Regions from separate parts of the Methylophilus sp. E2MeOHC9 genome, predicted to be linked through region 2. Evidence: predicted binding sites of a transcription regulator. Region 2 holds the regulator's gene; the other holds the start of a gene.

Region 1 (3,420 bases), 590 kb from region 2:
TCTATTTTTATTAAGGGCCTTGCTGACTACATTGAAAAACATTGATACTCCCTTATTAAATTTGAATGAGTACGAATTCGGCGAATTGAATACAGTCTGCAAGTGTGTATAAATTGCCAGATGTCTAAGTAAAACCTGAAAGCGCGTAGCGCTTAAGATTCAGCTACCTGATAGGGTAGTCAGCAAAAAAACGCATGAGTTCCCGAAAAGTAAAAGCGGTAAACGACAGATGCAAGCCACACGTCTATGCTGCTACACTACCATATTGCTATTTTAAAGCAGTAGGACGCATGGTCAAAACGATATTGCCACCCGAGGTGAAACCGGGCCAATCCATTCCATTATTACAAGCACTGCATATCCTGACGCGGGACGGCAAGCTCAACCAGGATAGCCGCCGCAAACTCAAGCAGGTGTATCACCTGGTCAATTTCATAGAGCCCTTGATGCAGACGGTCATGAGTGCGCAGCCTGATCCGGTGCTGGTGGATCATGGCGCGGGTAAGTCATACCTGGGCTTTATTTTGTATGATTTATTGCTCAAGCAGCATGCTGGCGGCCAGGTGATCGGCATTGAAAACCGCGCCGAGCTGATAGAAAAGTCACGCCAGTTAGCCAGCGAGTGCGGGTTTGAGCGCATGCAGTTTGAGCCGTTGAGCGTGGCTGACGCCATGCGATCACAGCAATTACCCGCCAAGGTGGATATTGTCACCGCATTGCATGCCTGTAATACCGCCACCGACGACGCTATCCAGTTTGGCCTGCAAAAACAGGCGCAATATATGGTGCTGGTGCCTTGCTGCCAGGCAGAAGTGGCTGAGACCATGCGCTTGCACAAAGCCGAGTCGCTTGCAAAAACATTGTTAGGCGAGCTCTGGCGGCATCCGATTCATACCCGTGAATTTGGCAGCCATGTCACCAATGTGCTGCGCTGCCTTGAACTGGAAGCGCATGGCTACCAGGTGACCGTGACCGAACTGGTGGGCTGGGAGCATTCCATGAAAAATGAATTGATCATTGCTAAATTCACCGGCCAGCGTAAACGCAGCGCTCTGGAGCGTGGCCAGCAACTACTGGAGCAGCTGAACCTGACCAGTCTTGCCGCGCGATTTAACTTGAATAGTTGAGTGCGCGCTGCATAAAAAAACCTCTGATACAGCAAAGTATCAGAGGCCAAATGGAGCTTTAATACTCCAGGGAAGAGACTTTAAGATTAGAAGCGTTTGCCGACGCCGATACTCAATACCCATGGATTCACATCCAGCGAGTCGATCTTGGTCCAGCCACCCGCGGTTTTCAATTTCACGTCAGTATCCAGCCACAGGTATTTCACGTCTGCGTTCAACAGCCAGCCATCTTGCAGATTGATATCAAAGCCCGCCTGTAATGCCGGGCCAAAACTGCTCCTGTCGATCTTGATATCCGTGCCGGCCAGCGGGCCCTGGCTCAGTTCCAGCTTGCGGTCCAGCATGAATGTCGCGTTGATGCCGGCACCGACATACGGGTCAAAGGTCTGGTCAGGGTTAAAGTGCCATTGCACGGTCAGTGTTGGCGGCAAGGCATCTATACTGCCCAGTTTCTGGTTAGGCACCACAGCGCCTGGTTCTTTGGAGACACTGACATCATGCTTGGAACCGAGCGCCAGGATCAACTCAGTCGCAATGTTCTTGGTCCAGTAATAGCTGATATCGAGTTCTGGAATGGTATTGTTGTCGACTTTTAACTCTGCGCCATTCGACATGGCACCAGCCGCCACGTTTTTATTCACGTACTTGCCGAGGTCACTGCTTTCATTCGGGCTGATATTGGTGGCGCGCAGTCGCACCACCCAATCGCCTTGTTCGGCATGGCTATTCATGGCAGGTAACAAAGCTGCCAACATTAAACTGATTGCGGTTTTTTTCATTGTGATCACTCCATCTAGTGCATTGAACTTGATGGCATTGTAGGAGCGTCAGGTAAAGCAGGTATTGACCCAAATCAACTAACTTGCACACGTGATTTGGGTCAGGCGGTGGTGAATGGATGATTTGATCAGGATGGGTGTGAAAGACTCACAAGGGTAAAGCTAGGCTGAGTTGTTAATAGTTACTGCGGCTTTTCCAGGCTTCATCCAGCACTTTTGATTTTTGCTCAAATATGGCTTTTCTGGATTCAAGGTCTTGTTCAGTCTGCGCTTTTTCAGATTGGTATTGCTGTAGTCTTTCCTGTTCCCTGGCAATCACCGCCTCTTGGGATTTGATGCGCTTGTTGAGGTCTTCCAGCTTGCTCATGGAATCGCCAACCGCATCGCGGGCAGCTGCCGCGTCATTTTGTTCTGGCAAGATGCTGCGCGCAGAGGCTGATTGACTATAGGTTGCAACCATCAGTGTCGCCATGACCAGGGCAGTCATGATAGAGGAAATAACGAATGGTTTAACAGAGAGCTTTTTTACTTGCATGTATGACTCCGGGAATATAAACAGATGATGGAATGCCTTGGCTAAATTGTACTAGCGAATATCGCATTGGCAAGCCATTGTTTTTTAGTAAGCTTGTTTGGCATAAGGTTCCGGGTGATTCACTGTCTATCGTGTAATAACTATCGTGCAATAGAAAGTGCAATAAAAAACCCGCCATCGGCGGGTTTTCGTTATTCAGCTTGAACTTGTGTGATACAAGCGCTGAATTATTTGTTCATGACGTACATCGTCACTTCAAAGCCAAAACGCATTTCAGTAGCAGCTGGTTTAGTCCACATGATAATCTCCTTTTGGTTATTAAGTGCATCTCAGTGATGTACTTGTATGACTTCCACTATACGCCGCCGTTTCAAAATGACCCTGAGGCGATCACGTAAAAACGGCTCATGATTTTACGTAGTTTGAATGTAGGTTAAAGCGGATGCTTCGGCTATTCTTTTGCATCTTCAAACGCGGGCAGCTGACGAAAGGATTCAGGCGTAAAAGGTTTTTCCTCAAACAAATAAGGGTAGGCGTCATGCCGCAATAATGTGTGGAAGGCCGTGATACGTTGTCTATGGGCTAGCAGGTCGGAGACATTGCTATGCGCGATGTCTTCCAGGCTGCGTTGCACCGATATTGCCGGTAAAAAGTAGCCCAGCAAACCGGTAGACTGGTCTCTTTGCCTGAGCGCTTGTTCACGTGCGGTGACTTGGGGCGCCAGTTTCACATCGGCCATATGTTGAAAAGCGTAGTACCACTTCCAATGGAAGCGGTCGGTGACTGGCGGGGTATTTTTCCATTGTGGATACAGCGCATAAAACGGTGTCAGCGTGTCGGTTTTGGGTAAATCCCAGGCACTATGCACCGCCTGCCGGTGTTGCAAGGCGATCTGGCTGCCATCATGCACCGGGTAACGGTGATGTAACCAGAGCTGCGCCAGGTTGGGTAACACGATACAGGACAATAACCAGAGGCT
Region 2 (3,420 bases):
AACGTGACGGGCGTCTGCTTGGGTAAACCATAAATTAAGTCGGCATTCAGTGACTGGAACCCCATCTCACGCGCTTGCCGCATCAGCAACGCGACTTGTTTGTAAGTCTGTATGCGATGTACGGCTTCCTGCACGTCTGCATCAAAATCCTGCACCCCGAAACTAAGCCGGTTAAAGCCCAGGTCACGCAGATGTTGCAGGCGTGCCTGGTCTACCGTGCGCGGATCGATTTCCGCTGAATATTCACCATCGACGTCAAACACAAATGCTTGCTTGAGGATTCGCATCAGGCGGGCTAATTCTTCATCACTGAAGAAGGTGGGTGTACCGCCGCCCAGATGCAATTGATTCACCGCCTGCTGCTGCCCAAGCTGTTGCGTATGTAGATTAAGCTCACGCTGCAGATACTCTAGATAGATGGCGCCCTGCTCATAGCGCTTGGTGACGATCTTGTTGCAGGCGCAGTAAAAACACAGTGAGGCGCAGAACGGAATGTGTACATATACCGATAATGGCTGTTTCCAGCCGCTGATATTGCGCTGCTCAATCGCTTTGCAATAGGCAGCAGCATCAAATGCTTCCACAAACCGGTCAGCAGTTGGGTACGAGGTATAGCGCGGCCCCGAAACATCGTAGCGCTCGATATGTTCCTGCGTGATTATCAATTTCATGGTATCCAGCACACTTTTTCCTGTTCAATATGGATGGCAGGCGATATATCGTTGTCACCAGGTCCATCCCAACTTGCAGGCTACTTTGCCACAAAGTAATCAGCGGCCACTTGATGCATATCAAATGCATGGCAGTCATGTGCTTGCATAATGGCAGTACATAATAAAGGGAAGAGACCTCGCATCATGCTTAATGAAATCGCCACTCATGCAATACCGGGTCATGAAATATCTCATCAGGACGCGTATAATTTGCCGGATACTCAACGCCAGTCCAGGATTGCCGCTATGCATGCCGAGCCCAGGCCCATTGAACCTAAAACCGACCTCAAGCAAGGCGAGCCCAGCTTTAAAGTCGCTTGTTCCAACTGCAATCTGCGCGAGCTTTGCCTGCCGATAGGCTTGAGCTCAGATGAAATGCAGCAGCTGGATGGCATGGTCGCCACCCGTAAAAAAATCAAACAGGGTGCGCACTTATATAGCAGCGGCGATGCCTTTACCATGCTCTACGCGATTCGCACCGGGTTCTTTAAAACCAGTGTGGTGTCTGAAGATGGCCGTGAACAAGTGACCGGTTTTCAGATGGCCGGTGAGATCATCGGGCTGGATGGCATTGTCAGTGACAAACACAATTGCAATGCGATTGCGCTGGAAGACGCGGAAGTCTGTGTGATGCCGTTTAACCATGTGGAAGACCTGTCGCGTGAGATCCCCATGCTGCAACGTCATGTACACAAGATCATGAGCCGCGAAATCGTGCGTGAAAACGGTGTCATGATGCTGCTGGCCAATATGCGCGCTGAAGAACGCCTGGCGGCTTTTTTACTGAATCTGCTGCAACGCCTGCACGCCAGAGGTTATTCAAAAAGCGAGTTGATTCTGCGTATGACGCGTGAAGAAATCGGCAGCTATCTGGGCATGAAACTGGAAACCGTCAGCCGCACCTTTTCCAAGTTCAGCGAAGAAGGCATTATCGAAGTCAAACAGAAGAATATCCGTATCCTCGATCACGAAAAGCTGAAAGCCATTTTTAACGCCAGCACCTGCTAATGCAAGCTGCTGAACATGCAGGCACAAGCGTTATTCAGTGAGCTCGCCGCTTATGCCGTGACACGAGCTTGGCAATATATCTACCCGGTCTGGTCACGCCGGGCGCAGGGTATTTCGATAGGCATCAATCTGCACCCCAACCATTGCTGCAACTGGCATTGCATTTACTGTCAGGTGCCAGGCCTGCAACGTGGTCCGTCACCCATGATCGCAATGCCGATACTACATGCCGAGCTGGAAGAATGTTTGCACTGGATCAGCGAGCAGGCGACGGCACACAGGCTTGACTCCCTATCAACCCTGATAAAAGACATCGCCTTTGCAGGTGATGGCGAACCGACCACCTCGCCTCAGTTTCCCGAAGCATTAAAGCTAGTCAGTCATATCCTCACACGCCTTCAGCTACCGGTATTAGTGAGGCTGATCACCAATGGCAGCCAATTACAGCACGCGCATGTACAACATGCGGTTGCATGCCTGCAAGCGATAGGCGGCGAGGTGTGGTTCAAGTTGGATGCAGGTAGTGATGCGGAGATGTTGGCAATCAATGACAGCCATGTGCCGCTGGCGTTACATTTGCAAAGGTTGCAAACCTGCTGTGCCCTGTGCACGACCTGGGTACAAACAGCCATTGTCAGCAGGGTGGTGGATCAGCAAATGATCACGACACCGGCGCTGTCTGGCTATCTCAGAGCGCTGCAGGCATACCAAGACAAGATTGCAGGTATTTTGCTCTATGGCATTGCCTGGCCTAGCCAGCAGGTGGCTGCGGCCTGCTTGGTGCCTACCGCTGATGATGTGATAGAAAATTATGCGAAGGAACTGCGCGCACAAGGCTTCGACGTGCGCGCATTCAACTAGCAATATACTGAAATGAAAATCCGGGCTGAAGATCGGATTTAAAGTGAAGGCAGGATTTAGTCGTCAGCCGGTTTCATGCCGGTTTGCGCATGGTTGCGTGCTGCAACGGCGGGCGCCATGCCATCTCTCTCGGCATCCAGCGTTTTATTGATCTCTATGCCTTTGCGGTAGTAATCGTCAATCGGTGGGTCAGGATGGGTAATCGCCAGGTATAGCGTGATAAAGGAAGCTACTATCACCAATGCCGGACCACCAATAATAAGCCAGACATAGGGGTTTTGGTACCATTTTTGTGGATCCACCATCTGTGTTCCTTTGTGCATTATGCTTTGTGCCACCCTGTTCTACTCCGTTTGTTCATGCCTGTTTACTGAGTGACCCATTAATTACTGGGTACGATAAAGACAGATTTTTCCTTGATGGTTTCTTTGGCTTGAAGATCTGTCATCTCAAATAATATCTTGTGCGAACCGGCGCGTGTTTCTCCGTCCGGCAACTGTATCTCAACAATGACATTCCGCTTTTCAAAAGGTTTAAGCGCTTTGATCTGCTGAACATTATTATCAGAAAAATGAATGACCAGATCAGGCAAGCCTGTGACTTTCAAATCATAATCGCGCACCACTTCTGTCTCATTTTCCAGTTTGAGGTTATACACGTTCTCAATCTTGCCATCATTGGTATAACGCGCCATCACCGCGCGGTCACGCAGCACATCCAGCCTGAAATCAGGCTTGTAATAGATGCTGACCGCCATACCCACAACCATGGTCATCAGGATAGTCGAGTAGATCAGCACGCGCGGCCTTAACAAACGCGCCAGCATCTGCTGGCGGCT

The links. The regulator FNR, encoded in region 2, switches genes on or off when oxygen is low (the NO sensors DNR and NnrR bind a similar motif). The targets are predictions, from matches to a motif close to TTTGATNTANATCAAA.
Region 1: ACSSVF_RS12420 (OmpW/AlkL family protein) is a predicted target of FNR. The motif match lies at 1,970-1,985, and genes of this name have one in related genera.

The regions. Positions count from the first base shown of each region.
Region 1 is NZ_CP196024.1:2,573,668-2,577,087, reverse strand. Features, by position in the region: gene ACSSVF_RS12430 (DUF481 domain-containing protein) at 1-42, opposite strand, end outside; gene ACSSVF_RS12425 (class I SAM-dependent methyltransferase) at 291-1,127, shown strand; gene ACSSVF_RS12420 (OmpW/AlkL family protein) at 1,214-1,906, opposite strand; gene ACSSVF_RS12415 (hypothetical protein) at 2,082-2,441, opposite strand; gene pqqA (pyrroloquinoline quinone precursor peptide PqqA) at 2,669-2,740, opposite strand; gene ACSSVF_RS12405 (DUF3526 domain-containing protein) at 2,893-3,420, opposite strand, start outside.
Region 2 is NZ_CP196024.1:1,984,188-1,987,607, reverse strand. Features, by position in the region: gene hemN (oxygen-independent coproporphyrinogen III oxidase) at 1-671, opposite strand, end outside; gene fnr (fumarate/nitrate reduction transcriptional regulator Fnr) at 858-1,721, shown strand; gene ACSSVF_RS09620 (radical SAM protein) at 1,737-2,582, shown strand; gene ACSSVF_RS09615 (FixH family protein) at 2,639-2,887, opposite strand; gene ccoG (cytochrome c oxidase accessory protein CcoG) at 2,965-3,420, opposite strand, start outside.